DNA from 4 places in the Shewanella sp. SM74 genome. Region 3 is predicted to be linked to each of the others. Evidence: predicted binding sites of a transcription regulator. Region 3 holds the regulator's gene; each other region holds the start of a gene.
The links. Region 3 encodes sigma-54, which starts transcription at its own class of promoters, with help from an activator protein. Its sites were predicted from a motif close to GTTGGCACGNNNNTNGNNT; they were not measured.
Positions count from the first base shown of each region.

Region 1 (8,085 bases), on a different contig from region 3:
GATAAAGTTGCACTGCTTTGATGTCCGAAAAGGCATAGGAACGCCACCGCCACAATCCCATATACCTCCCATTGAAGAAACCTTTACCGAGCCACAATTGCTGTTGCTCAGCATCTAACCAACACTGTTGCTGAACAAACGCAGTCGGTAACACGGGTAACAATAGAAACAGTGTTACCCAGCCGAGAACAAGCTGTAGTATCGGATCGGGTTGTAAATAGGTTGCTCTGGCGCAGAGTAAACCAAGCAGTAATAACCCAGCAGCAAACAGCCATAATAGAGGTCGGTACTGAGTACTCAGAGTTTGAATATAAAATGCATTTTTAGAAGGTTGATTGAGTTTCACTGAACTTGTTCCTTGTTCCTTGTTCCTTGTTCCTTGTTCCTTGTTCCAAAAATTATCTCACCATTCAATATTGACCTGTGCCAGTAACAATAAGAGGCATTGATAGTTTGCACAATCAACACCTAACTCATTTCTAGACGCTTTCGAGTTAAACCAAAGACTCACATCAACGTAAATACCAGTTGCGATATAACTCATACTGCAAATATAAGCTGCAACTTTGCAGTTGCAGCTAAGGTGTTATTGACCCGCAGCAGTATCCTCACCGGTCCAGAGTCGCATGATACGGTAAGGCGGTTTGGCGGTTTCGGCTTTTCCATTAAAGGCTTTTGCTTTATGCAATTGATTCACTGAAATATATAACCAGCCTGTTTCACCAAATTGCACACTATCAGGAAAATCCAGTAGTGGAGAACTGACCGCTGTTGTTAGTGTGCCTTTGTTATCTAGTATGGAAATGGCATTGTGGTTCAAATTGGTAAAGTAATGATTACCTTGTTTGGACGTTGCTGCGCCATCTGATACAGGCTTGGCTCCGACTAATTTTACCGTGGCGATAATTTTATCATTATTGCCTGTTTGTAAAGCCGCAGTCGATAACTGATACCAGTGAGTGCCATTCATTGCACCATAATAGAGTGTACTTCCGTCGGCAGATAAACTGATTGGATTGACCGCGACACTGGCGACTTTGCCATTAAACAATGTTGTTTTGTTATCTATGTTCATTACTGCATCCGTTTCAGCCTGCAGCGAGCTATGACCTGAAAAACGTATTGTATGACCATCGTCGATACGCACCGCTAAGAGGCCTGGGTTGGCGATATCGGCTAAATAAATCCAGCCTTTTTGAGAGTCGACAACCAGATCTTGCATAAAGCTGCCTTTAGGCGCGAGAGCTTGTGGTAGGACGATTTGTTTATATAGACTGCCGTCCTTAATATTGAATCCCCAAATCCTTGTCTGGCCTAATTCTAACCCCATATCTGCGGTCCAGAGGTGTCCAGCCTTGTCCTGAGCAATACCTAATAAGGTATCAAATTGAGCAGTATTGGCTGTCGATGTTTTTTGCAAATCCATTGAAGGCCAAGCTTTATAAGCGTTGGTCTCACTATTAACTTCAATCAATTGCAAACCTGATGGTGTATCAAATGGATGTACTGTGGCAAAAATCCGACCTTGTGCAGTGACGCTGACATTGCCAGGTCGTATTGGCAATTCAGCAACTGTTTCAAGACTTCCTACTGCTGGGGTGGCGTTTACAAAACTACTGGCTGTCAAAGAAAGCCATAATGCTGTTGTTAATAAGTGTTTCATATTCTATCTCCGCTTTTTCTGTTTAAGGGCTGTAGAATAGGAGTTATTATTTACAAAAAAAAGAGTATAAAGTTTAGCTCTGTTTCAATATTAATTTGATAATTAATGTTTATTCAGCAGTCGTTTCACCGGTCTCGACTTGCTGCTCGTACTTGCTGAGCTTGTTGTAGAGGGTTTTAACGCTGATCCCCAGTTGTTCGGCGGTATCCGTTTTATTACCTTGAGTGGTTTCTAGTGCTTGATAAATAGCGATTCTCTCTAAATCATCTAAGCGCATGCCTTGGGGGATAACAACTTGTTCACCACCACATAAACCCACTTCATTCGTCTGAGGTAGCTGTAAATGGCTGGGTAAAATATCCTGATCGGCCAGAATATAGGCTCGCTCAATTGCATGTTTTAATTCGCGCACATTACCAGACCAAGGGTACTTAGCAATCATCTGAATACAGTCTTCAGCTAAGCTCTTATTCTGCTTTTCGGCCACGTTACGATAGGCAAGAAAATGCTGCGCAAGCCCAATAATATCCTCGCCACGTTCCCGTAAGGGCGGAACGCGAATGGGAAACTGAGCCAAACGAAAGTACAAATCTTCTCGAAATAACCCAGCCTCTATCGCCACTATGGGATCACGGTTAGTCGCTGCCACAATACGTACGTTTGCACGTTGCACTTTGTCGCCACCCACAGGACGATACTCGCTATTTTCCAACACTCTGAGTAACTTCACTTGATGATCAATCGGCATTTCAGTGACTTCATCGAGAAACAAGGTCCCGCCTTCAGCCTGTTCAAATACGCCTTTGTGATCGCGATTCGCCCCCGTAAATGCGCCTTTGACATGGCCAAACAGCTCACTGTCGACCAATTCTGGGCTTAATGCACCACAGTTAATCGCAATAAAAGGCTCGTTCACCCTAGGGCTGGCAAGATGTATGGTATTAGCAACCAGTTCTTTCCCGACCCCACTTTCCCCAATAATCAGCACATTACTGCCTGTAGCAGAGACGCGACGAATTGTGCGGTATAGCTTGTGCATAGGAGCTGATGAACCAACAAGCAAACCGTATTGGTCTAGCTCGCTAGCAAAAGGATGCAGTCGATTAGGCGATGATGCTAAATACTGTGCAAAATCAGCAAAAATTTCGCTGATTAGCGGCATATCGTAAGGTTTGCGAAAGTGGTAACCAGCAAAATGAGACATTAACTGATCAAGATTGGGGTTTGGCTGACCGTCGGAGAGAAAAATAAACTCAATATTTGACATGGCCGCATTATCCAGCAGCACAAGGTAATCTTCACGACTAAGACTGGATAACTCAATAATGGCAACATCGACGTGATTTGCCCCTAGCTGCTCTATCCAAGGCAAGTCATCGACACTGCGTAGCTTATTAAAGTCAGCAGCACCAGCAAGTTCGATGATTGCTTGCTCGGCGCTAACATCCTGCAAGTGATAAAAAAGTGTCAGTCGAGCCATGCGTATCTACTCCCTGTATGAAAAACTACTGTATGTCAGCCATGAAATTTTAACAACAGCAACGGTAATAGTTGCCGATGTTCTAAGATGATATCTCGATGAACTGAGAATATCAGTCTAAAAATCAGCCTGTTAAAATATCATTAAAAACGAGAACAGAATATGCATGGTAGCTGAACGAAACAAAATCAGTTTACCCAAGCAGTTAAACAATCTATGTCGAACACTGGCATTAGGAGGCCCATAATGAAGTCTAATGTTGTGCAACATCAGACTGATATCCGCGCCGATATCATGTTGATCGATGAAATCATCAAGCTGAATCAGGAAGGACTCACATTTTACAACCAAGCGAGGAGGTATGTCGAAGACTATAATCTTAAGCGTGTTTTTTCCGCCAAAGCTAACATCCACCAACGAATGTTAACTCGGTTTGAACAGCTGAGACGTTTGGCTGACGAGCCAATTAATGGCCTAAGTCACACCGTGCCCGTCACTTATACTCAAGCAACAGAATTGCTGCAACAGTGCCAAATCTCGCAGGCTATGACCGCCCTTGTCGATATAGAGCAGCAAGTGCTAATCCAAATAAAACAAGCAGTAAGGCAAGCGCATCAGCCACAACTTGCAAACCAACTTGCAGAGGGTGCCGCTTGGCTGCAAATGAGTTACGACGGTACGGGATCGCTCAATCACCATTAATTCCCTGTCGCTAAGTGAGCCATATTTAACCGACTCCCCTCCACTTTTACTACAGACATAATACCGCACTGATGAGTGCGGTTTTTTATGCTCGAATGATGGCTCAGCATGCCAGAAAAAATTACATTTTGTCGGTAAAAAAGACCGACCAAAAGGAAAATGCCAAGGTATAAAAACGCCAAATAAAACAATTAAAACATTAAAAATCATTACCTTAAAAACATTGGCACGATTGGCGCATTATCTAGCTTCGAGAAAACAACGGAGGATATGATTATGAAAACTACAACAGCATCAGTACTAGTGGCTTTACTTGTCGGTTCAATCAGTTTAAATGTGGCTGCCGCCCAAGATTGGAAAGGCGGAACCAAGGATGCGTGGATCGATGGTAAAGCAGAAACCACTTTACTGCTCAACACGAATCTCAATTCCTTCGACATCATTACAGATGTCAAAGATGGTAAAGTGACGTTAACAGGTAAAGTGGAAAGCAGTGTGGATAAAGCCCTCGCCACAGAGCTCATCAAGAGTTTAGATGGGGTGAAAGATGTCGATAACCAACTCACTGTGATGAATGAAAAAGAAGGCACCAGTGAAGTTGTTGCCACCTTAACTGACTCTAAAGTTGCCACTGTCATCAAAACGCGTTTACTGTTTTCAACTGACGTATCCGGCACCCAAATTAATGTGGATGTTGCCAATGGCATAGTGACATTGAAAGGTGAAGTTGCCAGCGATGCCGAACGTCAACTAGCACTGAAAATTGCCGAAAATACCGACGATGTGAAAAAGGTCGTTGATAAAATTAAAGTTGTTAAAAAAGTGTCTTAACTCTCGCGACAACGGCATTTTTTAAATTAAACGTATTTTAAGTAACAGCACGCCGATCTAGACTCAAGGTTCGATAGTGCTTTATGAAAAAAGAATCAAAAAAACCAGCCTCAGCTGGTTTTTTTATGTCCATTTTCAGACTCAATCGAAAAGACTTACTCACTTAAATTAAGAGGAGTGAATTAAGATGACTCGAATGATCATAAAGGAGAAGAGTTACAGAAAACTGAGCTAAAACGCAGGCGTTACTCAAGCTTCAAAGCCAAACTAAGCTTCAAAGTCAAACTAAGCTTCAAAGCCAAACTGGAATGCATAAAAATGTTGGCCATTCTCAATATTGATGGTCATAGTGCCAGTTAACCCCAGCAACTCCCCCGCCCCAGAATGGGGTATCACTTCTAAGATCAGACGATTTTGTCCATCGGTCATAATGCCAAAATGTTGTAATACAAAACTGCCCTGCTTACCGCACAAATTACCAACCACTTGTTCAATGGCCACATAGCCAGCTGAGCCCTTGACTGACGTCATAGCACTGAGCATTTCCCCCTTGCTGCGCCCCTCAAGCTCACCATAAAAGGTTTTATCTAAGCCCATACGCCCTAGGGTCACACCACCAATGCCAGTAGCATAGGGGCTATCAGGAGTGAGCTTAACATCAAATTTCCCAGTGATTTTGCTAACTTGCATGACACTCTCCTTGTCGAAATCTTATGCTGACCTATTACCTGCTAACGCTTGCTACTGAAGCAAACATCACCCACAGACCGAAAAACAACTTAGCATAAGCCTACGTAGATCCATAATGGCATTTACACGTTACTTATGTATGCTGGTCTCACTCACTATCATCTCTATGGTTTTGACTATTTCAGGGGTTTCAGACATGGGTTGGTCAGACGCTCTATCACGATAAGTCACAGCAATTTTAAATGGGGCTTCAAAAGGATAAACAGGTTCAATACTATCCACCTCGATTCGATCGCCAAGCATGACACTGCCTAAGTGTTTCAAGCTATTGTGTTTAAAATCCAGATTAAACAATCCAAGATACCAAAATACGCCTGAACCTTGAGTCGTCACAATAAAGGGCGCCACAAAGGGCATAGTTTGCATTTTAGGATCATCTTGAATCGGTGCGTCACTTTGGGTGTCCGGCTCTAGAGCGGGATCGAAATTTAACGGTGTAATGCGCAAGTAATCGAGTAATGCTCGACCTTTTACCTCACCATCTTGGTAATCGCCCATAGCAAACTCTGTTTGCTTGATCTTAATAAAATGAGTCAGTGCAACGGACTTGCCGCCCTCAGGCAGCGTTATTTCAACAGGATTGGCGGTATTTAAGCTAAAGAGTTTGAGCATCACTTCCGATGCATTCGCCACAGGCTTTACCTCAAAAGGTGTCACAGTTTCGATCTCATTCGCCTGAGCCTGAGTTTTTTCATGCGCCATGGCTTCATCGTATTGCATCACCTGTCCATCTTCCATCACCATATAAATATCATCATTGGTCATGTTGAAACGGTAAATACCCGCAGCAAGTAAGGCTAATACCACTAAGGTTGCCGCTATGGTTAATTTTACAAACGTACTCATCTTCTCTCCCCAATCACGCTCGTTATGCGCTACTTTTCTAACACCGATAAACTTCAAATCAATGTCGGAGCAGTATTACAGATACTGAGTTAAAGCGAAGTGGGTAAAGTGTAAAAAATGCCGCTATTTTGAATTTTGTCAGGCTAAGTTCAGCAACATGCCTTTTACTCGACAAATATGATGGGCCGAGTAAATACTCAGCCCAATACATCACTACTTTTCGTTTTTCCACAAGGCTGGGGTTTGGTTCGGTTGCCAATTGCTTTGGGAGAAATGTGCTTGCACTAGGGAATAGATTTTATCTTGATAGGACACAAACTCAGGTAGTTGATAATTATGCTGCTCCTGCCAAGCAGGGGCATAGTTATCTAGCGTATCAAAACGATACCCTTGACGTTGAGCTTCTTCAACAAAACGCTTAATTTTAGGCAAGTTGATGGTTGCACCTTGTCCGCGGTGAGCATTCTCAAACAGGAAGTCGTGGGTCAAGATAACCACTTTCCCGTTATGTAAACCATCACTACAATCTAAGTTCTGCGTACGACTGTTAAGCGGATTCATCGTCGTTCCTGCGCAGGTGTTAATCACTTGATTGACTTTTGCCACCAGCTCAACCCCATCGGCCATGGATTCAGCAGGAAAAGCAACCCCCCAATCCTCTGGTCCCCAGTCTAGATCCCAGCCAAATATTTTATAGTCACTCTCAGCGAGCATGTTTTGAATTTGCACCGCAACTTGCGAACTGTTGGTCGAGGTTTCTGCGGTACAAGCAAAAGCGGGGTCCCAAGGCGGCACTGTATCGGATGTCGCACACAAGCCGTCGCCTTTGAGTTTACTGGTCACTCGCCAACCATTGGTGTAAGGCAAACGTGCCAACTTAGTCATCTTGTTATTGGGATAACTGGCGGCATTAGGAATAAGTTCAACCACTTTGGCCGTGTTCGTCACAAAATAGGTGAAATCGGTGGCCGCATCTTGATAGGATTTTACAGGCCAGAGTCCAACTTGATTACAATATGCCGCCCCAGATTGCACGCCATCAGTGCAGTTATGCAGCATATGATCGTAACTGTGGTTTGCCAGAATATGACCATCGTCTAGCAAACGTTGTAGGGCGACAGCCGCTAATGCCTCGTTTTCATCTCCTTCGCCATACATATGAAACGCATTAATAAAGAACGTCGCCTTAATATTGGCATCCTTTAACGCATCTAACAGCCCTAAGGTCGCGTCAATTGGACCATCATCAAAGGTAAGGTAAATGGTTTTATCGCTGGCGTAGGCCGCACTTAAGCCAGTACTCAAGCTCGCAACACAAAGCCCAACTGCAACGGCTATCGATTTCAGTTTCATGATTTCATCCTATAAATAATGTTTAAAGATGAATAAGTTAGTTCTCTTTACGCACTGGTTAATTCATAACCTGTAGACAGCGAGTTCACTCATCCGTTTAGCTTATCTATAGTGAGTAATCCCGCCGGCATTAGTTATACCATCCTAGCAACAAGCCATACTTTTCTACGCTAAGTCGATAAATCCTGCCTTTGCACCAGTTATACCAATCACATTAAATATCTAATCAGTTCAGAGCCTCACAGGCATTTCAATCCAAGGCGCATTGACGCAGAAATGGTCATTCCCTTTTAAGTCAATGCAACACCGGAGTGGGATGCCTGTGTGGCTCCCAAAGGGCGGGTTTCAACGCGCTTTATACTGCGTTTAAGGCTTTCGACAGAGCACCACTATGCCTTCAAGCCTTCGCCTTGTCTAAAGCGCGTTGAATTCCCGCTGAATGAACAGATATTTAATACGA
Region 1 is NZ_JAKKRZ010000015.1:108,200-116,284, forward strand. It holds gene L5M49_RS15880 (hypothetical protein) at 1-346, opposite strand, end outside; gene L5M49_RS15885 (major royal jelly family protein) at 587-1,663, opposite strand; gene L5M49_RS15890 (sigma-54 interaction domain-containing protein) at 1,773-3,143, opposite strand; gene L5M49_RS15895 (hypothetical protein) at 3,390-3,845, shown strand; gene L5M49_RS15900 (BON domain-containing protein) at 4,122-4,676, shown strand; gene L5M49_RS15905 (DUF3224 domain-containing protein) at 4,962-5,366, opposite strand; gene L5M49_RS15910 (hypothetical protein) at 5,496-6,272, opposite strand; gene L5M49_RS15915 (polysaccharide deacetylase family protein) at 6,486-7,625, opposite strand; gene L5M49_RS15920 (hypothetical protein) at 7,950-8,085, shown strand, end outside.
Region 1: a site for sigma-54 is predicted at 4,068-4,086, ahead of L5M49_RS15900 (BON domain-containing protein). Genes of this name have one in related genera too.

Region 2 (8,085 bases), on a different contig from region 3:
ATTGCCTATTACGTGGACAATACGCCAAATGCTAAATCAGATGCGGTGAAAATGGTTGAACGCCATATCGTTATGCCATCGCAAGCGACAGCTTATAAAGTAGGTATGATTAAACTACTAGAGCTAAGACATAAAGCAGAGCAACAGCTTGGCAGTCAATTTGATATCCGCGACTTCCATACGCTAGTACTTGCTAACGGCGCATTACCACTGGATGTACTAGAACAACAAGTCGATCTCTGGATAGCCAGTAAGAAGCAGGCCTAATGCCTTAATGCTGAGCCGTGAAGCATTGTTAACTTGCTTCACGACTAAAGCGACATAAGTGAAAGTCTTAAGCTGCGCCCAATAAAAAAGCCACTAGAAAGTGGCTTTTTTATTGGTACCATTATCCCGTTAGATAACAGAACCCTTCTCACTGTGGGTCACTATATTTGTTGCATTAATATATGCTTTAGCACTCGCCTTCACATCATTTAACACACAGTTGCGACTTTAGGGTACAGGGAGACAAAACTTGTGCTCAAGGCTACAAACCATCAATAAAAAAATTACCTCAGCGATAAGGCTGAGGTAAACCAAAAACTAGGATGATGGTTTAAAGAGCCAACATTGTTTTAGTTCTCAAACTTCTGTTGGCTGTGATCCAAAACTGCATTAACGCCGACCTGTATACAAAAATTGAAAGGGGTCATTTCCAATAAACGTATAGGACTCAGATCATTCCGAATCAACTGTTACCATTGTATTCAATTAAGAACAGAGTTCAAGGATGTTATAAAAAAGTGCTTTAGTAACCCCTAAAAAACCATCAACAAATGTACTCATCAACTCGATCTAAAGTATTGATTTTAAATGACCAGAAAAGTATCTGCCCAATTTAAAACCACATAAGACTGCTTTTGAGAACAATGTTTCCTATTTTACTGACGTTTACTGAATAATTCGACATAGGGAGCATCCCAATACGGTGGCGTTCCTATGTGATCTTTGATGAATTCGATAAAAGAACTGACCTTAGGTGCTAAGTGCTTACGACGGGGATAAACCGCCTGCAATGGCAGATGGTGGGTCAATTGCCAATCCTTCAGTAAAGGCACTAATGTCCCTTTAGCAATTTCATCTTCCATCAGATAACTCGCAAGATACACAACGCCAAGACCACTGATTGCAGCAGATTTTAATGCAGGCGCATTATCCACCCTGAAATTACCCGATACGCCAATTTCACAGTAGTCATCACCCTTCTTAAATTGCCACATGCTGTGCTCGTGCCACTCGCCTTGATAGACCAAACAGTTGTGGTCAACTAGCTGCTCAGGTCGAGTTGGCTCGCCATGTTGAGCAATATAGCCAGGCGAAGCAACTAACAGGAATTGGCACTTCATCAGAGGTCTAGCAACCATGCCAAGCGGTAATTGCTCAGACATAGTTAATAGTAAGTCTAAGCCTTCGCTCACGACATCCACTTTATGGTCCAGTAAGCTCACTTGTAGCTCAAGCTCAGGATGTTTTGCCATAAAAGATGGCAACGCAGGAATGATATGCATCACCCCAAAGGATTGGGAAATTCCAACCTTAAGCACGCCGCGGGTCGCATCATTTAAGTTATGCACGCTGGCTATCGCTTGTTCAGCGTCACGCAGCAGTTCTTCACCTTGCAGATACAGCAAATGCCCTGCTTCAGTCAGGCTTAAGCTGCGGGTGGTACGTTGAATTAATTGAACACCAAGTCTATGTTCAAGATCGGCGACTTGTGTACTGACCTTAGACTTAGAGATCCCAAGCCTTCTTGCGGCGGCACTAAAACTACCTGCTCTGGCCACATGAGTAAAAATCGCAATAGGTTCTAACAGTTCTAACATGGAAGTCGCCTTAAGCTGTTTACGACAATGATATTAACTTTCGGTGAATAGCAGTGGTTAGCGTAATCATCGCTTAAAAATAACCATAGCATTGATATCTCGCATCAAAATGACATAACGCAGAGATTTAGACCGAAAAAGTCCACTAAAGTAGGGGGTTATATCTGACTGATATGCCAGCTTTTAATTATATTTTAAGAGTATACCAAATATTCGTCTCTAGACTGTAACATTCCGAACTAAATCCCTGCAAGCCTAGCCTATTAAGCCACATCAACTTAGCCATAAGGGTTGTAGCCACGATTAAACCGTAGCCAATAAAAAAGCCCCTAGTCGATAAATTGACTAGGGGCGTAGCATTCAAGTTTGACTCATGCACAAGGAGATAGAAGTTATTGCAGTTAAAACTAAGGGCGATTCGCAAGAACTATTTACAAGAACTATTCACGCAGTTCCTTGGTTGAGTTTTGTGTCAACACATAAGGTGCTAGTTCTGGCACTTCTTGGCGCAATTGATTTTCAAGCACTAACAAATTTTCAAATCGGTCGCACAAACGGTCAGCCTTAGCTTCTAATCCCTTAGATTGGCTCTCAACTTGTTGCTCAATATCTTGGCCTAAATTGTCCATTTTTTTGGAGAAGGTATCCATCTTGGCTTCAAAATTCTCACCGCCACCAGACATGATTTGGCCACCTAGGTTCATCATAATTGCGCCAATTGAATTCTGGACAATTTGTTCCATTTCCAGCTCAAATTCATCGTTAAATGTACTTTGCATCGAGTCTTCAGTCGCCCCTAAATAGAAGCTATCACCATTCTTGTAAGCCACTGAGTCAACCCGTTTTTGAACGCCAGCCATCATTTCATCAAATTTTGCACCAGCGGCATCACCCATTAAAGGTGTTAAGGCCATACCAACAGCTTTGGAAGCAAGAGATACTGCCTCATTCACCAGTTCAATCACTTCTGGCACTTGAGTCGAAACTTCATCGGCATATTGAGTAACCAATTTTTTCTGCTTGTCGGTTAAGTTAACTTGCTTACCTTCCACGAATAACTTGTCAACTTCGATACGATACTTTTCTGTGCCCTTCTCGCTCATGACTAATTTTTTAGGCTCAACCATAACGTCATAATTTAAGGAAACTTCACAGCGTTCATCTATTTCTGGCTCTGTTTGTGCTTGCGCCAGCTGCACACTAGATGTTCCTAAAATCACGCCAGATAATGCAAATCCAGTTAATAACTTATTTAATTTCATTTTTGTTCGTCCTTTAATCTGAATAATTCGATAAACCTAAACTACTGAATAGCTTATAGCATGAGACGTGCCAATTTTATAACAATATGATTATGTTGAATTTTGAAAGTTAGCACTAAAAGGTCATTAGCGAAATTCGCTAACATTTAGTCTGATAGTGCTAATAAAACGTGAGGTAAAGCTAGAAAATAGAACGGCCGAGACGCTGACTTAGATGCTCAAGCATCGCAGTGCCCGCAAGTGAGTTGCCATTATTATCGAGTTCTGGCGACCATACACAAATCGACAGTTCTCCAGGGATCACGGCAATAATACCGCCGCCGACGCCACTTTTACCTGGCATACCAACACGATAAGCAAACTCACCCGCACCATCGTATAAGCCCGAGGTTGCCAACAGAGCGTTAAGTTGTCGAGTTTGCACTTGAGAGATAAGCTCAGACCCTGTGATACTTTTGCCGCGATTAGCCAAATACAACATGGCCTTAGACAAGTCAGCACAATTCATCTTCAAGGCGCAATAATGAAAATAGGTGCGCAGCACAGTATCAACATCGCCTTGAAAATTACCAAACGACTTCATCAAATAAGCGATAGCCGCATTGCGCGCACTATGCTGATATTCTGAATCTGCTACTTGTTTATCGAAACACACTTTATCGTTTTGGCTTAGTTGCCTGACTAACTCAAGCATTCTGTGTTTAGGTGCGCCTAAACGACTCTGCAATAAGTCAGCAATCACTAACGCGCCAGCATTGATAAATGGGTTGCGCGGCTTGCCACGTTCTAACTCGACTTGTACTAAAGAGTTGAATGAATGACCCGAAGGTTCTTTGCCAACACGGCTCCAGATTTCGGCTTCTTCATATAAAGTTAACGCTAAGGTTAAGCTGAAAACTTTGGAGATACTTTGAATCGAAAACTGCTCAAGGTAATCGCCCGCACCTAAAGTTTCACCGTCAACAGTCGTGACGGCAATGCCTAATTTGCCAGCATCAACGCTGGCCAGTGCGGGGATATAATTTGCAACCCTTCCTTGGCCGAGCAAGGGTCGAACTTTCTCGACCACTTCCTCAAGTAATGCCAACTCGGGCATTAACCCCACCAAATGTCGTACAGTTCGCTAACTTCAACCTGAGACACTTTTTGGGTCGCCCAGAATGCCTTAACTGCAGCAATATCTTCTTCGGTACATTTACCAATCGTTTGGGTGGCGATAATGCCTTCCCATTCGATGTGGCCGCCGCCATGGAAACCTAATTTACGGGTTTCGATCACTTCATCGATGAATTTATCTACAGTTGCATCGATATCGGCTTCAGATACTGATGCATCAAAAGTCCAAGCCATATCGAAACCTAACTCTTGGAATTCATCAACGCGCATTTTCTTACGTAAACGACGGCTACGATTAGTTGCCATAGTGATTTTCCCTTTTGTGTTTAAAATTAGCTAAAATTGAGTTCGTGATTAAGCGATACGCTCAAACATCAGATCCCATACACCGTGACCCAGTCTATGGCCGCGGGCTTCAAACTTTGTCAATGGACGATGATCAGGACGCGGCACCACACTGCCGTCGGCCGACTGGTTTTGATAACCCGGTGCGGCTTGCATCACCTCTAACATATGCTCGCTGTACTCTTCCCAGTCAGTGGCCATATGGAACACACCGCCAATTTTTAGCTTGCGACGAATAAGTTCGGCAAATTCAGCTTGTACGATGCGGCGTTTATGGTGACGTTTTTTATGCCAAGGATCTGGGAAGAACAATTGCACTCGGGCTAATGAACCGTCAGCAATCGCATGTTCTAATACTTCCATGGCATCGTGATGATACACACGTAAATTAGTCACACCAGCAATGGCGGCATCACTGAGGCAAGAGCCTACACCCGGTTTATGTACTTCAATACCAATGAAATTTTGCTCTGGTGCATCTTTAGCCATTTGTACTAAAGAGGCGCCCATGCCAAAGCCAATTTCCAGCACAGTATCAGCTTCACGACCAAAAACGTCGCTTAGTACCAATGGCACTGGGCTGTAATCTAAACCCATTGTTGGCCACTGGCTTTCAATAGCGTGTGCTTGGCCTTTGGTTAGGCGACCTTCTCTCAGGACAAAGCTTCTGATCTTGCGCAGATACTTGCCTTCTTCATTAAATTCAGCGGTAGTGACTTCGCTCATTTTTGCCTCGTCTAGTGGACAACACCATCATAAAAGAAGGGCATTATCCAAAGTTCAACATACAGTGCAAGCACTAATGGGGCGAAAGTATACCAAGATTATTTAAGAGTGCGAATTTAGCAGCGATTTTTAGCTTTAGATCCCTTGCCAACTTATCTTTGACGCTTGTCTAAGAAGATAACTGCCGCTACACTGCGCCGATGAAATCTACAGCCTCCTTCGCTACACGTATCATCTCTTGGTACGACAATCACGGTCGTAAAACTCTCCCTTGGCAGCAAGATAAAACCCCATATCGCGTATGGGTTTCTGAAATCATGCTGCAACAAACTCAGGTTGCGACTGTTATTCCCTATTATCTTAAATTTATGGCGCGTTTCCCCGATGTGTTAGCACTTGCTAACGCGCCAGACGATGAGGTGTTGCATCATTGGACCGGCCTTGGCTATTACGCTAGGGCGCGTAATCTGCATAAAGCAGCCAAAATAATCCGCGATGATTATCAGGGATTATTTCCAACACATTTTGAACAAGTGCTCGCCCTACCTGGCATCGGCCGCTCGACTGCAGGCGCAGTATTGTCATTGTCACTTGGGCAACATCACCCCATTCTCGATGGCAACGTAAAACGTGTATTAGCAAGACATGGGGCAATCGCAGGTTGGCCAGGGCAAAAGACGGTTGAAGAGCAACTTTGGCAACTGACGGATGCCTTCACACCGCAGCAAGATATTCAGAAATATAATCAAGCCATGATGGATATCGGCGCCAGTATTTGCACTCGTAGCAAACCTAACTGTGCCGCTTGCCCTGTAGCGATTGATTGCAAAGCTCAACTGATTGGCAGACAAACCGATTTCCCTGGCAAAAAGCCTAAAAAAACCATACCAACCAAAGCGGCGTGGATGTTAGTGATGATGCAAGACAACCAAGTCTTTCTAGCTAAACGTCCGCCAGCGGGAATTTGGGGCGGGCTCTGGTGTTTCCCTGAATTCGCTACCCAAGCTGCCCTTGAAACTCATCTTGAAGAGCAAGGGTTTGATGCGCAGCAACTCGAATGGTTAACTGGCTTTAGGCACACATTTAGCCACTTTCATTTAGATATTCAGCCCATGATGCTTAACTTAGATAAAACTCACGGCGATAAAACCCTCGGCAATAAACAGAGCGTGGGTGCTGTCATGGAACAAAACCAGTCTCTCTGGTATAACATAAGTCATCCTTCCAAAGTGGGACTCGCCGCCGCCACCGAGCGCGTGCTAGCCAATTTGGGATCACTCGTTCAATCCGCAGTCAGTAAGGAATAATCATGGCGCGTACAGTCAATTGCGTATATTTAAATAAAGAAGCCGACGGCCTAGACTTTCAACTGTATCCAGGTGATTTAGGTAAGCGCATTTTTGATAACATCAGCAAAGAAGCTTGGGGCCTATGGCAAAAAAAGCAAACCATGCTGATCAACGAGAAAAAACTCAACATGATGAATGTTGATGATCGTAAATTTCTTGAAGAACAAATGACCTCTTTCCTATTTGAAGGTAAAGAAGTAGAAATTGAAGGTTTTGTACCAGAAAAAGACCAAGATTAATTCTGGTCGTTAGTCGGCTCTAAGTATAAAGCTTACAAAAAAGCGCCTTTCGGCGCTTTTTGTTCATCTAAATGACAGAATAAAGAGTTACTTACGAACGCCTTCAACCACTAGATCTAACTCAACATGGCTAGATGCTGGACCTAAATCCATCTTGATACCGAAATCTTTCATCGCAAAGGTGGTTGTGCCCGTAAAACCGGCACGGTAGCCACCCCAAGGATCCTGACCTTCACCCACAGCATGGGCCTTAATCGCTAATGGTTTAGTCACACCATTTAAAGTTAAGTTGCCGTTAATCACTAAATCGCCATTTCCTTTGTCTTCTACCGAAGTAGATGCAAAGGTCGCTTTAGCGAATTTGCCAGTATTAAGGAAATCTTCACCGCGAATATGTTTATCACGCTCAGCATGGTTTGAATCGACACTTAATGTATTCACAGTGACATTCACTTTCATCGCAGCTGGTTTAGCCGCATCGTAGCTAAAATCGCCGCTAAAATCATTAAAACGCCCCACCACATAGCTATAACCTAAGTGATTAACTTTAAATGTAATAGAAGCGTGAGCGCCTTCATGATCAATCACATAGTCAGCCGCTGAAGCCGCCACAGGAGCCAATAGAGATACACCAATCAGTGCGCTTAACAGTTGCTTTTTCATTGTATTATCCTCGTTTAAATTTAATCATTCTAAGTAGGGTGGCATCTTTATCGATAAAGTGATGTTTTAATGCGCCCGCGGCGTGAATAACGACCAGCGCGATCAAACTGTAAGCCGCATATTGGTGAATATCACCCGCGATATCAGCTTGGTTTTCAAACAAAAGTCCCAATCCTGGTAGTTCAAACCAATCAAACACCCAGATACCACGGCCATCTGCGGTTGAGATTAAAATGCCAGCAGTCATGATGACAAAGAGCAAGATATAAATAATAAAATGCGCCAAATGTGCGGCCGTCTTTTCCCACGGTTTATGACTCGCCTCAGGTACTGGCTTGGGATTAACTAAGCGCCATACCAAACGAAATATTGTCGCCGCCAATAACAGAATCCCAATACTTTTATGTAGATGCGGCGCAGTCTTGTACCAAGTACTGTAGTAGGTTAACTCCACCATCCACACACCGACTGCAAATAACCCAATCACGACGAACGCACTCAACCAATGGGTCACAATGGC
Region 2 is NZ_JAKKRZ010000006.1:184,989-193,073, reverse strand. It holds gene L5M49_RS08750 (DUF885 domain-containing protein) at 1-267, shown strand, start outside; gene L5M49_RS08745 (LysR family transcriptional regulator) at 924-1,865, opposite strand; gene L5M49_RS08740 (YggN family protein) at 2,306-3,127, opposite strand; gene glsB (glutaminase B) at 3,309-4,223, opposite strand; gene L5M49_RS08730 (YggL family protein) at 4,223-4,549, opposite strand; gene trmB (tRNA (guanosine(46)-N7)-methyltransferase TrmB) at 4,598-5,314, opposite strand; gene mutY (A/G-specific adenine glycosylase) at 5,515-6,621, shown strand; gene L5M49_RS08715 (oxidative damage protection protein) at 6,624-6,902, shown strand; gene L5M49_RS08710 (YceI family protein) at 6,990-7,565, opposite strand; gene L5M49_RS08705 (cytochrome b) at 7,570-8,085, opposite strand, start outside.
Region 2: a site for sigma-54 is predicted at 3,184-3,202, ahead of L5M49_RS08740 (YggN family protein). Genes of this name have one in related genera too.

Region 3 (8,085 bases):
ATTGCTCGCACTTTATGGTGTCACCCCAGAAGAAGTGGCTTATATCGGTGATGATATTGTCGATCTCCCCGTGATGAATGTCGTCGGTTTAGCGGTCAGTGTTGCTGACGGCCACCCCTATGTACGCCAACACGCCCATTTTGTGACTACGCTCAATGGTGGCCACGGTGCACTGCGTGAACTCACAGATCTGTTACTCCTAAGTCAAAATAAATTCACTTCGGCCCATGGAATGAGTATATGAGTCGTGTGACACTCGCAATTATCGCTTTTTTTGGAACTGCACTAGCGCTTTACTGGCAGGTCCAGAACAAACACAGCGGTGATTCCGATAACAGAGTAAAAGATCAAAATACCCCAGATTTCATCGTTGAAGATCTGCGCAGTGTTGAGTTCAATGAGCAAGGACTAGTGAATAGCCGTGTGACGGCGAAACACATGGAACATTATGATTCAACGAATCAAACTTTCTTTACTCAACCTGTTTATCTTGTTTATCCAGACCAAGGTAAAGCACAATGGCAGCTCAGGGCAGATCAGGGCAAGCTAAACAAGGAAACTGGCAAGGTTGTATTAGAAAATAATGTTATTATCGATGCCATTAGCCCAGAAGAACCGATTCAGACCTTGTCCACCAGTTATCTGGAACTCGATCTCAACACTATGATAATGACCTCTGACCGTACCATTTACGTCACAGGGAAAGATTTTAATATTCAAGGCCAAGGCCTTTATGCCGACCTCAACGCGCAAGAAGTGCAATTGACCAGTCAGGTAGTAGGAACATATGAAGCAAAATAACGTATTACTTGCCAGCCTAATGCTAATTATGAGCATGAGTGCTTTCGCGAAAGTGGGCGACTTAAAGCAAGAAGTCAAAATTAAAGCTGTGAGCCAAACTGCGGATATCAAAAACAACCAGATTATCTTCTTTGGTCCGGTGGAAGTTACCCAAGGCTCAATAAAAATCCAAGCAAATGAACTGCGTGCATTTTCCGCTGAAGGTGAAAATAGCAAAACTTTAGTCGCCACAGGCAACCCTGCTACGTATAGCCAGATATTAGACGATGGCCGTCCTGCATCGGCTAGCGCGAAAGAAATTCGTTACGATATGGCAAGCCGCACCTTAACTCTGAAAGGTATGGCGTCATTAGATCAAGCAGGTAGCCAAGTTACAGGCAATTTAATCCGCTATAACATGATTCAACAGAAATTGATGGCCGAGAGTACTGGCAGTGGTGACGATCGCGTAATCACTATTATTCAGCCTGAAAACTATCAAGATGATGCTAAATCAGACGCTCCGGCGGATAAACCTGTAAAAAAGCAGGACTCTAAATGACCCAAATCACCTTAAGAGCACAAAATCTGGCGAAAAGTTACAAGAGTCGCCAAGTGGTTAAAGACGTCAGTCTGACGGTAAAAACCGGTCAAGTCGTTGGCCTACTCGGTCCAAACGGTGCAGGTAAAACCACGACCTTTTACATGGTTGTCGGGCTAGTGAAGAGCGATAAGGGACATATCTTTATCGACGATGATGATTTAACCGCAGATCCTATGCATCTGCGTGCCCGCAAAGGCATAGGTTACTTACCGCAAGAAGCCAGTATCTTTCGTAAGCTAACTGTTCATGACAACATCATGGCCGTACTGCAAACTCGTAAAGAACTTAAAAACGAAGAACGAGAAGAAGAACTAGAACATCTGCTCGAAGAGTTTCATATCACCCACATCCGTGACAGCCAAGGCATGTCATTGTCGGGTGGCGAACGTCGTCGCGTCGAAATTGCGCGGGCTTTAGCCGCTAATCCTAAGTTCATTTTGCTCGATGAACCGTTTGCCGGCGTCGATCCTATTTCGGTTATCGACATCAAGAAGATTATCGAACAACTCAAAAGTCGCGGCCTTGGCGTACTGATCACAGACCATAATGTCCGCGAGACATTAGATGTATGTGAACATGCTTATATTGTGAGTCACGGAAACCTGATTGCCGAAGGAACTCCAGCAGAGATCTTAGACAATCAGCAAGTTAGGGCTGTGTACTTAGGTGAACAATTCAGGCTATAGTTAATCGAGCGAAGCCAATGGAGGCAATTTATACCGCCATTGGGCTTCACTCAAGATAATAATAAGCGACCTCATCCAACAATAATAACGTAGGGATCAGCGGTAACATGAAAGCGTCACTCCAGCTCAAACTGGGTCAACAGTTAACCATGACGCCACAACTACAACAGGCTATACGTCTGTTGCAACTGTCGTCATTAGAACTGCAGCAAGAGATCCAGCAAGCATTAGATTCTAATCCCCTTCTCGAGCTGGAAGAGGATCAATTCGACGCCACTAAAACCCCTGTAAACCAAACGCTATCCGATACGGATTTCAGTGAATCTAGCACTCTGCCACCAGAAAAAGACAGCTCCACCATAGATACGGCAGAGTCGCTAACCAAAGAATCCATGCCCGATGAGCTCCCCATGGACACCACATGGGATGAAGTGTTTACCGCCTCCCCAAACTCAGGCCCCGGCGGCAGTCGTGAAGACGATATGCCCTTCCAAGGCGAGACCAGTGAAGGTTTGTACGAACACTTAGAATGGCAAAAAAACCTCACGCCGTTTTCTGAAACCGATTTAGCCATTGCCACCGCCATTATTGATGCCATCGACGATCAGGGCTATCTCACCCAAAGCACTGAAGAAATTCTCGAAGCCATGGGTAATCCTGAAGTTGAGCTTGACGAAGTCGAAGCCGTACTCAAGCGTATTCAGCATTTTGATCCCATAGGCGTTGCCGCCCGCGATTTAAGTGAATGCCTGCTGATCCAACTGTCGCATTTCGCCGCTGATACTCCCAACCTAGAAAACGCCCGTATGCTGATCAAAGATCATTTAGATCTGATCGCCGCCCGAGACTTTAGGTTGTTGATGCGTAAGACTAAATTAAAAGAAGATGAATTAAGGGATGGTATAGCACTCATCCAAACCCTCAATCCTCGCCCAGGTTTGTTGATCACGCCCAATAATGACGAATACGTTATCCCAGATGTGTCTGTGTCGAAGAAAAATGGCCGCTGGGTCGTTGAGCTAAATCCTGACTGCATGCCAAAAATCAATGTAAATCAACATTATGCTTCTATGGCACGCAGTACCAAAAACCAAGCCGATAGCCAATTTATTCGCGGCCATCTGCAAGAGGCTAAATGGTTTATTAAGAGCCTAGAAAGCCGTAACGATACTTTGCTTAAAGTTGCTAATTGCATAGTGCAATATCAGCAAGGTTTCTTTGAGTATGGTGAAGAAGCCATGAAGCCTATGGTGCTTAACGATATTGCCGAAGCGGTAGAAATGCATGAGTCCACCATCTCACGGGTCACAACTCAAAAATACATGCATACCCCTAAGGGACTTTTTGAACTAAAATACTTCTTCTCTAGCCACGTCGGTACTGACGATGGTGGTGAGTGCTCATCCACAGCAATCAGAGCCTTTATAAAGAAACTGGTGGCAGCGGAAAACCAGAAAAAACCATTAAGCGATAGCAAGATGGCACAGCTTCTGGCAGAACAAGGGATCAACGTAGCCCGCAGAACCATTGCGAAGTACCGAGAGGCTATGCTTATTCCACCTTCTAATCAGCGTAAAAGTTTATAACCTACAGTGGATATCGGAGGACGTTTCTATGCAAATAAACCTAAGTGGACACCATGTCGAAATTACCGAATCGTTACGTGCATATGTAGAAGAAAAGTTTTCAAAACTTGAACGCCATTTCGAACAGATCAATAATGTGCACGTTGTGCTCAATGTTGAGAAAATGCAACAGATTGCCGAAGCGAGAATAAACCTCATAGGTGGTGAAGTTTTTGCTACTTCAGAGCATGCTGACATGTATGCCGCTATAGACGCCCTGATTGACAAGCTTGACCGTCAGGTTATTAAACACAAAGAGAAGTTAACAAAACACTAATAATGGAACTTTGTACCATACTGCGGCCGGAGTGCACTACCTGCGCCACTCCGGGCAGTAAGAAAAAGGTACTGGAACTCATCAGCGACTTAGTCGCTGCCCAGTACCCGACCCTCTCATCTCAAGAGATATTCGAAAGCCTAGTGGCGCGCGAAAAGATGGGGAGCACAGGTATAGGTAACGGCATCGCCATTCCACATGGTCGACTAGCCGATATAGATCAGCCCATTGCCATACTAATTAAGTGTGAAGAGCCGATAGCATTTGATGCTATCGATAAGCAACCTGTTGATATTTTATTTGCACTACTGGTGCCTGCAGACCAATGTCAGCAGCACTTAAGTACCTTGTCTTGCATGGCCGAAAAGCTGAGCGACAAGCAAATATTAAAGCAATTACGCAAGACGCATGATGAAACGGAACTCTATCAGGTAATCACTGGATGAAACTGGTCATAGTGTCGGGCCGCTCAGGCTCAGGCAAATCTGTCGCCCTTAGGGTACTCGAAGATCTCGGCTATTATTGTGTCGATAACCTTCCCTTGCCATTGATTGGCAGTTTGCTTGAGCAACTCAAAGGCAGTAACGATCTCGTCGCCATCAGTGTCGACGTGCGTAACATGCCTGAGCAGGATAAGGTCTTAGTGAAACAACTCGCTAGCCTACCTCCAGATACTGAGTTAACGAGCTTCTTCCTTAACTCCAGCGATAAAATTCTGCTTAAGCGTTACAGCGAAACCCGCCGTTTACATCCTTTGTCGAAGAGCCGAGTCTCTTTGCAAGAAGCGATAAAGCTGGAGGGGAAACTGCTCGAGCCTATGTCAAAACTGGTCGATCACTACATAGATACGTCGAATCTGAATATCTATGATTTAAGCGACCAAGTCAGACAAATTCTCCTTGGTAGTGTCGATAAAGAACTCGTGATCAACTTCGAGTCCTTTGGCTTTAAGCACGGAATGCCCACCGAAGCCGACTTTATGTTCGATGTGCGCTTCCTGCCCAATCCCCACTGGGAGTTGGCGCTGCGGCCATTGACTGGCTTAGATGAACCCGTAGCTGAGTTCTTAAATCGCCAACCACTGGTCAATAAGTTCATCTGGCAAATCGAAAATTTACTGGAGACTTGGCTGCCACACCTCGAGCGTAACAATCGCAGTTATTTAACTGTGGCCATTGGCTGCACAGGTGGACAGCACAGATCGGTTTACGTCGCAGAGCAATTGGCAAAACGCTTTAGTAACGGTAAACATAAAGTGTATGCCCGTCATCGAGAGCTCAACAATGCCAAAGCTTGAACGTCAGATAACTATCTGTAATAAGCTCGGTTTACATGCCCGTGCCGCCACTAAGTTGGTGGTACTGGCTTCCGAGTTTGATGCGACCATCACCTTAATCCAAGGCGATAAACAAGCATCGGCCGCCAGTGTGCTTGGCTTGCTGATGCTTGAAACTGGCATGGGTAAAACCATTAAGCTTATCGCCGAAGGCCCAGATGCAGAGCCGGCTCTCGATGCCATTTGTGCCTTAATCGACGCTAAGTTTGACGAAGCCTGTTAGTTTCACTTCACACTAAGCACTTCATCGTTAGTTTCACTTCATGTCTAGTTTAAAAAACTTGCCATTCACACATGGCAAAACATTTGTCGCTCGACGATACAAGCCACAGGCGATTACACTAGCGGTCATTGCGCTGGCGCTGGCCTTAACCTTACCTTAGCCGTCTTAATCTATGTCATCGACTGACGCTTAGTCACCGCTAAATCCTAGCCCAACACTAAGATCTCAAACCAATTTGCCGCACAATGGAGGACAAATGCCCGTAGATAATGCAGAAAACGATCACACCGGACATAGTCTTGACCAGTTAAACCAAGCGCTTAGCAGCGGCATGTTCGTGCATGTGCGTAATATGCTGCAAAAAATGGCCGCCTCAGATATCGCGCTGATCTTAGAATCATCACCGCCAAGTGCCAGACAAGTATTGTGGCAGCTCATCGATCAGGAACAAATAGGCGACATACTCGATGAGTTGAGTGAAGAACTCAAAGACCCACTGATCCGCAGCATGAGCCCTGAGCGAGTCGCGAAAGCGACAGCAAGCATGGACACCGACGATCTCGCCTATATTCTGCGAAGTCTTCCCGACGCCGTTTACAAACAAGTGTTGCAGTCGATGACGGAGCAAAATCGCCTGAGGGTAGAACAAGCCCTATCTTATCCAGATGAGACCGCCGGCAGCTTGATGAATACAGATACAGTCACCTTAAGACCCGATGTGAATATCGATGTGGTGCTGCGCTATCTTCGGCAAAGGGGCAACCTACCCGACACCACAGATACCTTATATGTGGTCGACAAACAGGACAAAGTCCTTGGCGGTGTTAGGCTGGCAGATCTGCTGACTTGCGCGCCAAGCACCACAATTCGCAATATCATGGATCCCAATATTCAAAGTATTCCGGTGAGCATGTCCGACAGCGAAGTCGCGCAGAAATTCGAACGCAATGACTGGGTATCGGCACCTGTCGTCGACAGTGATGGTAAGCTACTCGGACGTATCACAATCGATGACGTAGTCGATGTTATCCGCGAAGATGCTGAACATTCCATGATGGGTATGGCGGGGATGGACGGAGATGAAGATACCTTTGGTCCTGTGCTAAAAAGTACCCTACGTCGCTCGCTCTGGCTTACTATAAACTTATTCGCCGCCCTGCTTGCCTCGTCGGTCAGCAATATGTTTGAAGGCACTATTGAGCAATTTGCCACTATCGCCATCCTAATGACGATTGTCCCTAGCATGGGCGGTGTTGCCGGTAATCAGACCTTAGCGCTCGTGATCCGTGGTATTGCTTTAGGCCATATAGGCCAAAGCAACGCTCGCTGGCTTATCGGTAAAGAGCTATCGATTGGTTTTCTCAATGGTTTGATGTGGTCGATTTTAGTCTTTGTCGCCGTGTGGCTATGGAAGGATGATATGGCACTGGCGGGATTAATTGGTAGCGCCATGCTGATCAATATGACAGTAGCTGGGCTTGCAGGTGCGAGTATTCCATTGATTTTAAAACGACTTAAAATCGATCCTGCCCTCGCTGGCGGTATGGTGCTCACCACAGTCACTGACGTGGTTGGCCTGTTCGCCTTCCTCGGGTTAGCGACGCTCTACCTGATGAACTAACGCTTTAACAGTTTGAGCTAATAACAAAAACGGCACCTCAAAGGTGCCGTTTTTTATCCCGCAGGAAAACTAAAGAAGGCTATTTTGCCGGAGGTTGGAAACCATAACTGCTCAGAATCGCTTGGCCTTTTGTCGATAGAATAAACTCAGCTAACGGCGTAGCGGCAGTATTAGCGCCTTGTAAAACCAGTAAACCATAGTCGGCACCCACGGCGAGTTCCTGCGGTAAGTCGATGATTTGTAAACTCGGCACTTCTTTTTTAGCCAGCACAGCATTAGTACAATAGGTTAAAAAGATATCCGCTTGCTTGTTTTCCATCACCCAGCCATAGGGGTTGCGATCTTTAGGCGGTTTAACGCTCTCAGGGCCGCCCGTCAGTTGTAATGCCTTGGTCTCTAACGCGGCTTTCGCATTAGGTTTTACCACTTCGGCCTTAGCAAAAATGGCCCAGGCATAATCACCCGCGGGGTCAGCTTTCGGGGTTGAGGTGCCGACTTTAATCTTAGGATCTAACAAGGTATCGAGTAACGTCGAACTCGTCACCTGAACTGTGTCTTGAGCAATGGCGCAGAGTTGATTACGGGCAAACATTTGCACCGCTTCGCCCTGACCCGAATCCACTAATGCCTGTGGATGTTTCATATTCGCCGAGGCAAAGATATCGACTTTTTCACCCTCTTGAATACGTTTTAACAATAAACCTGAGGGTGCATATTGCGCTACAACACTCATTTGCGACTGTGCTTGATAAGCAGCAATAATATCACTCATCGCAGCCTTTAAACTGCCTGCGGCGCGCAGTTCTATCGGCGCGGCTCCTGTGGTCACTTCGGCTTTCATCGGCACTCCTTGTACAGCAGTCACCATGATGACAGGACTTAAACTCAAGGCTACTAACACATTTTTGCTTATCATAGTCATATTCTCCTTTA
Region 3 is NZ_JAKKRZ010000007.1:76,495-84,579, forward strand. It holds gene kdsC (3-deoxy-manno-octulosonate-8-phosphatase KdsC) at 1-244, shown strand, start outside; gene lptC (LPS export ABC transporter periplasmic protein LptC) at 241-801, shown strand; gene lptA (lipopolysaccharide transport periplasmic protein LptA) at 788-1,342, shown strand; gene lptB (LPS export ABC transporter ATP-binding protein) at 1,339-2,070, shown strand; gene L5M49_RS09335 (RNA polymerase factor sigma-54) at 2,178-3,656, shown strand; gene hpf (ribosome hibernation promoting factor) at 3,685-3,972, shown strand; gene ptsN (PTS IIA-like nitrogen regulatory protein PtsN) at 3,975-4,418, shown strand; gene rapZ (RNase adapter RapZ) at 4,415-5,269, shown strand; gene L5M49_RS09355 (HPr family phosphocarrier protein) at 5,256-5,531, shown strand; gene mgtE (magnesium transporter) at 5,788-7,152, shown strand; gene L5M49_RS09365 (molybdate ABC transporter substrate-binding protein) at 7,232-8,068, opposite strand.

Region 4 (8,085 bases), on a different contig from region 3:
CGTTAGAGGATTGCGCGCGTTTAGATGCCGGTATGGGTGGCAAAGGCACCTTGATGCAGACTTTAGGAATTGAGATCAGTGAGATTGGCGACGATTACATGAAGGCCACTATGCCAGCCAGTCCGGCGGTGCATAACCCTTTGGGCATAGTGCATGGTGGCGCGAATGTCGCGCTTGCTGAAACCGTTGCCAGCTATGCGGCAAATTTCGCGGTGGATTTTGAGCAGTACTATTGTGTCGGTCAAGAAATTAACGCTAACCACTTACGGGCTTCCCGTAATGGGGTATTAACCGCTACGGCTAAGCCTATCCACTTAGGGAAGCGAAGCTCTGTATGGGAGATTTTAATCCACAACAGCGCGGGTGAACTGACTTGTATTTCACGGATGACGGCGGCTGTCGTTAAACGCTAAATGCAATGAGCCAGCTTATTACCTGTGGTGTGAATGGCGTATCAATCGTTTGATTTAAATAATATATAGATAAGGATTGGATATGGATAACGCTACAATTTGGGAATGGGTTGGTTATTTAGCTTCAGTGGTCGTTGCAATATCACTGATGATGTCAAACATTAAGAAACTGCGCTGGTGGAATCTCATTGGTGCGGCTTTATTTGTGGCCTACGGTGTGGCAATTGGGGCTTATCCTGTTGCCTTAGTTAACTTTTTTATCGTGCTGATTGACACTTATTATTTGGTTAAGCTTTATCGTGAAGCCGACTTATCCAGCAGTTAATAGCAGTGTATCAGCTTAACTCCGCTTTCTCGCACCGCACTTCGCTCCATTGTCCTGAACAGCTATTTGGTTTTTAAACAGCATCTTAAGTGATGTGAGCGGACCATTGGCTGTGAGTCCGTGTAATTCATTTACTGTCTTGCCAAACTTATCCTTAATCTTTTTTTTAGATTATATAAATCTAGTTTAATCGCTTTATTCTTAAATGGTAATTATCTATTCTTGCTCTATCGACAACACGTCGCCAGCCAAGGAGATAAACCATGGCCACCATTTACGATTTAATTGAAACCTGGTTAACCAGCAATCAAGACTAAGGAGCAGGGCATGAGTCAACAACATCAAACAAGTCAGTACTTAACGAGCCAAAACGGCGCCCCAGTGGCCGACGATCAAAACTCACTGTCGGCGGGTGAACGTGGTCCTCTGCTATTACAAGATTGGCATTTAATTGAAAAGTTAGCCCATTTCAACCGTGAGCGTATTCCTGAGCGTATCGTGCATGCTAAAGGTACTGGGGTTTACGGCACATTTACGCTGACTAAAGATTTAAGCGATTACACCATTGCTGACCATTTCAATGGTGTTGGTAAGCAAACCGAAACCTTTATTCGTTTCTCAACCGTAGGTGGAGAAATGGGTTCTGCCGATGCAGAGCGTGATCCACGCGGCTTTGGTTTACGTTTTTATACTGCCCGTGGTAATCACGATATCGTGGGTAACAATACGCCGACCTTTTTCTTGCGAGATGGGATTAAGTTTCCAGACTTTATCCATACGCAAAAGCGTAACCCCAAGACAAACTTAAAAGATCCGCAGGCTATGTGGGACTTTTGGTCATTGAATCCTGAAGCCATGCATCAAGTGACCATTTTGATGTCGGATCGTGGTATTCCGGCGAACTACCGTCAAATGCACGGTTATGGTTCACACACTTTCTCGCTGTGGAATGTCAAGGGCGAGCGTTTCTGGGTGAAGTTCCACTTTAAATCGCAGCAAGGCGTGGTCAACTTAACCAATGAACAGGCTGATAAATTAAAAGGGATTGATCCCGATTCATCACAGCGCGATATGGTGGTTGCTATTACTGATGGTAACTTCCCGCGTTGGACGGTTAATGTGCAGATTATGCCTGAGGCGGATGCCAATACTTACCATATCAATCCATTTGATTTAACTAAGGTTTGGCCGCATAGCGACTATCCATTAATTGAGATTGGTGTATTAGAGCTGAATCGTCTGCCACAAAACTACTTTGCTGAAGTTGAGCAAGTGGCATTAGCACCTAGTAATTTGGTCCCAGGCGTCGGGGCTTCACCAGACAAGATGTTACAAGCACGTTTATTTGCCTACGCCGATGCGCAGCGTTACCGCATTGGTGCTAACTACAACCAATTGCCAGTGAATTGCCCGCATGCCGCTAAGGCAAATCACCATCAACGTGCAGGTGCGATGGCGGGTACACAATGTCCTTATCATGGCAGTCAAACAGGTGGCGACGCTTCGGCAAACTATGGCCCGAACAGCACTGCTGATGCCTTGGTTGAGCCAGTAAACTTTAGCGAACCACCATTGCGTTTAGAAGGTGAAGCGGCGCGTTACAGTCGTTATAATCAAGACGATTATACCCAAGCGGGTAATTTGTATCGCATCTTCTCTGAAGCTGAGAAAGCGCGCCTAGTGGCAACAATTTCGGGTTCATTAAGTCAAGCGAGTTTAGATGTGCAGCAACGTATGGTGGCGCATTTTACTCAAGCCGATGCGGATTACGGACAACGTATTAAACTGGCATTAGGTCTTTAAACTATTGCTGTTGCGAATGTTTGAATAATAGTAGAAACGATAAAACTGAGTAGAAAGCCTCTACTCAGTTTTTATTATCAGCGACAACAATATTAACATTCTCGTTAATGTGCTCTTAGGCCGCGATGAGCGCTGCATTAGGGCTATTTAGCTGCTTTAACAATCCAAATGCTTGCTGCATTTTATCCTCGGTTACGATAAATCCTATAAATGTTTCATCCACGTCGAATGCTTTAATACAGCTTCCTTGAGCATCAATATCGACTTGCCAGCGATGGACGCCATTCACTGTTATACCGCTGAGTTGCATAGGTAACAGTGGCGTTTTCACTTTAATGAGCATGGCGGGAAAATTCACTGCTGTCGGTTGGTTCAGTAATGTGTTCGCCAGCGCATTGGCGCTCAGTAACGCAGGTTGCAAATAGGCCCTATTTTGGCCGTTGATTTGGGCGCAGTCACCTAGCGCATAAATATGGGCATCGTTGGTTTGTAAGCATTCGTTAACGACGATACCTTTATTGACCTCTAGCCCTGCATGCTGGGCAAGTTGACTGTTAGGGAGAAGTCCCGCTGCACAGATAACCGCATCACAAATAAACCGCTGGTCATTATCTAGGCACACAGAGATACTGCCATCTTGGTGTTGCAGTTGGCTGACTCGGGTTTGCAATTGCACTGTGACGTTATGCTGCGTTAGTACAGCGGTCAGTTTGTGGCTTAACATTTCGGGTAGCATATTCGGCATTAAGCTCGCTTGTGGATCGACCAAAAACACTTGCTTACCTGCAGTTGCTAAGTCCATTGCCAGTTCAACTCCGACCAAACCAGCACCGATAACCAGTACTCTCCTCGCGCCATGGATGTCTGCTTCGCAGGCCTGATACTCCATTAAGCTGTTAACTGTGTGGATGATATCGACGCCATCCCCCTCTATAGGCGGAATAAAGGGTCGAGCACCTGTGGCAAGCACTAATTTTTCGTACGCAATTTCGCGTCCTTGATGGCAACAGACTACCTGACGAACTTTATCTATTTTTATGACTTCACAGTGATTTATTAAATCAATTTGTTGTTCATGTGCAAATTCAGTCGCGGTCAATTTTATGAGGTCTGACGCCATTTTTTTAAGGCTAAACACATGGCTTAAATCTGGTTTATGGTATTCCTCACCAGAGTCGGCTGTGATAACTGTAATCGGTTGTTCGCGGTTTAAACGTCGCAGTGTTTTGACTAGCTGATATGCCGCGAATCCACTGCCGATAATGACGATTGGCTTAGGCATTAGTCACCTCATTTTTTATGACAGCGAAAACGCTTTTACCTAGGCCACATTCGGGACAGAGGAAGTCTTCGGCCACTTGAGTCCAAGGTGTGCCAGCAATGACATCTTGATTAGGTTCTCCTTTTTCAGGGTCGTAAACCCATTGGCAAACGGTGCAAATCATTGATTGTGTATCATTTAATTCGCACGCTTTTGTTGCAATCGGTGCCGTCACAGGGACGTTATTAGTAGCAGTATTTTCAGCTGTTTGACTGGCCGTGGTGGCTTGGCTAGGTTTTGACATGACTTGATTAATGATAGAGCGACTATTAGCGCTATCGAGGGGACGCAATGCCCATTCTCGTGCGATTCGCTGGCCGTGCTGACGGCATTCTTGCATCGCATCTCGATCGGGACGCCATTTGACTTTTAATCCCACCGAGGTTTCAAAACCAGCATCCATCAAACGAGTGTGAATTCTATCGACTGCGCCGCCATTCCAGCCATAACTACCAAAAGCTGCCGCCTTTTTATTGCGAAAACGCAGGCCCGTGATTTCTTCAAGCATGGCGGCAATTTTAGGCATCATCACATTATTCATGGTGGATGAGCCGACTAAAATACCTTTTGACCTAAATGCCTGTGCAAGGATTTCGTTTTTATCATGACGTGCGACGTTATACACTTTTACTGCTACATTGGGGTCAACATCATGAATACCTTGAGCAATACCGTCGGCCATCATGCGAGTATTATTGGACATAGAGTCGTAGAAAATCGTGATGCGGTCTTCTTGATAAGCGTCGGCCCAAGCTAAATATTGGTGAATAATTTGGGCAGGATTATCACGCCACACAATGCCGTGTGAAGTTGCGATCATATCTACAGGTAAATTAAAGCTTAATACTTCGTGAATTTTAGCCGTCACTAGGCTGCTAAAGGGCGTTAAAATGTTTGAGTAGTACCGTAGGCATTGTTCCATTAATTCATTTTGATCAACCTCATCATTGAATAAATGTTCGTCGCAATAGTGTTGGCCAAAGGCATCGTTACTGAATAAAACCGCATCTTCGGTGAGGTATGTCATCATGCTATCTGGCCAATGCAACATAGGTGCTTCGATAAATATCAGTTGCTTACCATTGCCTATCGCTAAACTATCCCCTGTCTTTACGGTAATGAAATTCCATTCTGGGTGGTGGTGATGTCCTACAATGGAGTCGACCGCATTTTCACTGCAGTAAATTGGAGTGTTAGGAATTTTGGCCATTAATGCAGTCAGGGCGCCTGAGTGGTCTTCCTCTGCATGGTTCATCACAATATAGTCTATGTCGGTTAAATTAATTTCAGCTTCAAGATTTTGTAAGAATTGCTGGCTAAAACGATGATCAACTGTATCAATTAACACGGTTTTTTCTTCACGGATAAGGTAGCTATTGTAGCTTGTGCCTTTAGTTATTTTGTACTCAGTACCATGAAAATCTTGCACTTCCCAATCGCGTTGACCCACCCAGTGGATATTGTTTTTTACATGAATAGTCATAAATACACCTGTGATAATTAATAATGAATGCGCTACGTAAATCTTGCTTATTTAGTTAAATCTCTTATTGCACTCACTATGCCAACATTGTAAGGCGTTGATTTTTATTGGTATTAACGTATTTCAACATTTGAAATCACTTGTTGGTGTCATAATGACAATTTGATATTGGTCAAATTGACATTACACTGTTGTCAATATGACTTTATTTGACTGTGGATGTGCTATGAGTGCCCATGCTGATTTAACTCAGTTAGCCTTAGATTTAACTGTCGGCGTGTCGACGCAAGACAGATTTGAGCGTTTGTTGGCAGTGGTCAGGCGGCGTGTCAATTGTGATGCTGCGGCATTATTGGCATTTCGGGAGCAGCAATTTGTCCCCTTGGCGATAGATGGGCTCTTTGCCGAAGTGTTAGGGCGGCGCTTTCAAATTAGTGAGCATCCGAGATTAGAGGCTATCGCCCGTGCTGGCGATGTGGTTCGTTTCCCTGCCGACAGTGAACTTCCCGATCCGTATGATGGTTTAATTCCACATCATAGTGCGAACTTACATGTACATGCTTGCATTGGTTTACCACTAATCGCGAACGATCGCTTAATTGGGGCGCTCACCATTGATGGTTTCAACCCTCATCAGTTTGATGGTTTTAGTGATAGCGAGTTGCGTGTGATCAGCGCACTGGCCGCAGCCAGTCTTAATACTGCGTTATTGATGCAACAGCTAGAATCCCAAGTTGTTGAAGTTTCCAATGGCACTGAGGTGCTCAATCGTCCTGCTAGTCAGCAGGAGATCATAGGGCAATCCACACAGATCCAATCGCTAAAGCAGCAGATAAGTGCCGTGGCAGGCACTGACTTATCGGTATTAATTACCGGCGAAACCGGTGTGGGTAAGGAGTTAGTGGCCGCGGCGATACATAATCAATCGACCAGAGCCGATAAATCACTTATCTATTTGAACTGCGCTGCATTGCCGGAGTCCGTCGCCGAAAGCGAGTTATTTGGGCATGTAAAAGGGGCATTTACGGGGGCAATCAGTCATAGGCAAGGCAAGTTTGAACTCGCTGACAAGGGGACCTTGTTTTTAGATGAAATCGGGGAGCTTCCCTTGGGGCTGCAAGCTAAGTTATTGAGGGTTTTACAATACGGTGAATTACAGCGAGTGGGCAGTGATAAGAGCCTAAAAGTTAATACTCGGATTATTGCTGCCACTAATCGAATTCTGCACCAAGAGGCAACGGAAGGGCGCTTTCGTTTCGACCTTTACCATAGGTTGAGCGTATTTCCTATCCACGTAGCACCATTAAGAGAGCGTGGGCAAGATATTGTTATGCTGACAGGTTTTTTTCTTGAACGTTGTAAAGCGAAGTTAGGACTCACCCATATCAATATCACACCCGCAGCGCAGCAGTTATTAGAGCAATACACATGGCCGGGTAATGTGCGTGAGCTAGAGCATGCGATACACAGGGCTGCGGTGTTGGCGAAAGCCGAGCTAAAAACGGCTTACATCAGCTTAAGTGATAAACATTTTCAGCTCGATTCTTTGATGAATCAAGCACACAGAACAGTCGACGAAGATAGGCCATCAGATGCCGCAACGCCAGCCAGTGAATTAGCATTTAGGTCTGAGTCGGCCTGTCGTGAGCGACAATCGCAAGATAATTCCAGTGTTATACTGGGGCTTAAGGCGGCGACTGAGAGATATCAGCGTCAACTTATTCGTCAAGTTTTAGCCGCGAATCAACAAAATTGGGCTGCGTGTGCAAGAATATTGCAAATCGATACAGGTAATTTGCACCGACTTGCAAAACGGTTAGGTTTAAAAGAATAAAATATTGCGTGAAGAAATTTTATTCTGCAGCAAAACCCCTGCCTCGATTCTTAGAAGAACAGTGTTGCTACGCCTAAGAGTGCGAACAATACGGCGCAGCCACGATGTATCCACAACATAGGCAATTTTTCAGCGCTGAAGTGGCCTGCGATCACTACGGGTACGTTAGCAAGCAGCATGCCTAAGGTTGTGCCAGCAACCACCATAGTTAATGAATCGTATTTTGCGGCTAATACCACAGTTGCGATTTGCGTTTTATCCCCCATTTCGGCGATAAAAAACAGGATAAAGGTAGCGAGAAAGGGGCCCATTTTATAGAAACGGCTCTCTTCTGCATCGACTTTATCTGGGATTAACACCCAAAGAGCGATCGCGAAGAAGGACGCAGCCACTAAATAACGTGCAAGATCTGGGCTTACCCAGTTAATGGCCCATTGACCAATCCAAGCGGCGGCAAAATGGTTAAATAATGTCGACAGCAAAATACCTAAAATAATGGCGGTTTTATTTTTAAATCTTGCGGCGAGGATTAGTGCAAGTAATTGAGTTTTATCACCAATTTCGGCGATAGCAACCGTAAAGGTTGAGGCAAGTAGGGCTTCCAAGTGTGATCCTTTAGGGGTGGTTATGACATAAGCACAATAAACCGTCCACCCCTAGGTGCGGTAATTGTGCTCAGGTCTTGCTGGGCAAATCTATGATTTGCTGTGAACACCATGGCATGTTGCCAAGTATGTTGATGTTCACCCTAGATGACGATGGTTCGAAATCCAGTTAGCTACTCCCCCGAAGCGAGGTGGGCATTATACCTAGGTAAGATTTAGTTTCAAGCACGAGTTTATAACAGTAGGTGCTGATAAATGTTTGACGGGTGTCAGAAAAATACCGATTCACATTCTGTAACTT
Region 4 is NZ_JAKKRZ010000004.1:110,005-118,089, forward strand. It holds gene L5M49_RS06230 (PaaI family thioesterase) at 1-413, shown strand, start outside; gene L5M49_RS06235 (YgjV family protein) at 496-738, shown strand; gene katB (catalase KatB) at 1,066-2,541, shown strand; gene norW (NADH:flavorubredoxin reductase NorW) at 2,657-3,823, opposite strand; gene norV (anaerobic nitric oxide reductase flavorubredoxin) at 3,816-5,345, opposite strand; gene norR (nitric oxide reductase transcriptional regulator NorR) at 5,572-7,179, shown strand; gene L5M49_RS06260 (TMEM165/GDT1 family protein) at 7,230-7,784, opposite strand.
Region 4: a site for sigma-54 is predicted at 5,413-5,431, ahead of norV (anaerobic nitric oxide reductase flavorubredoxin). Genes of this name have one in related genera too.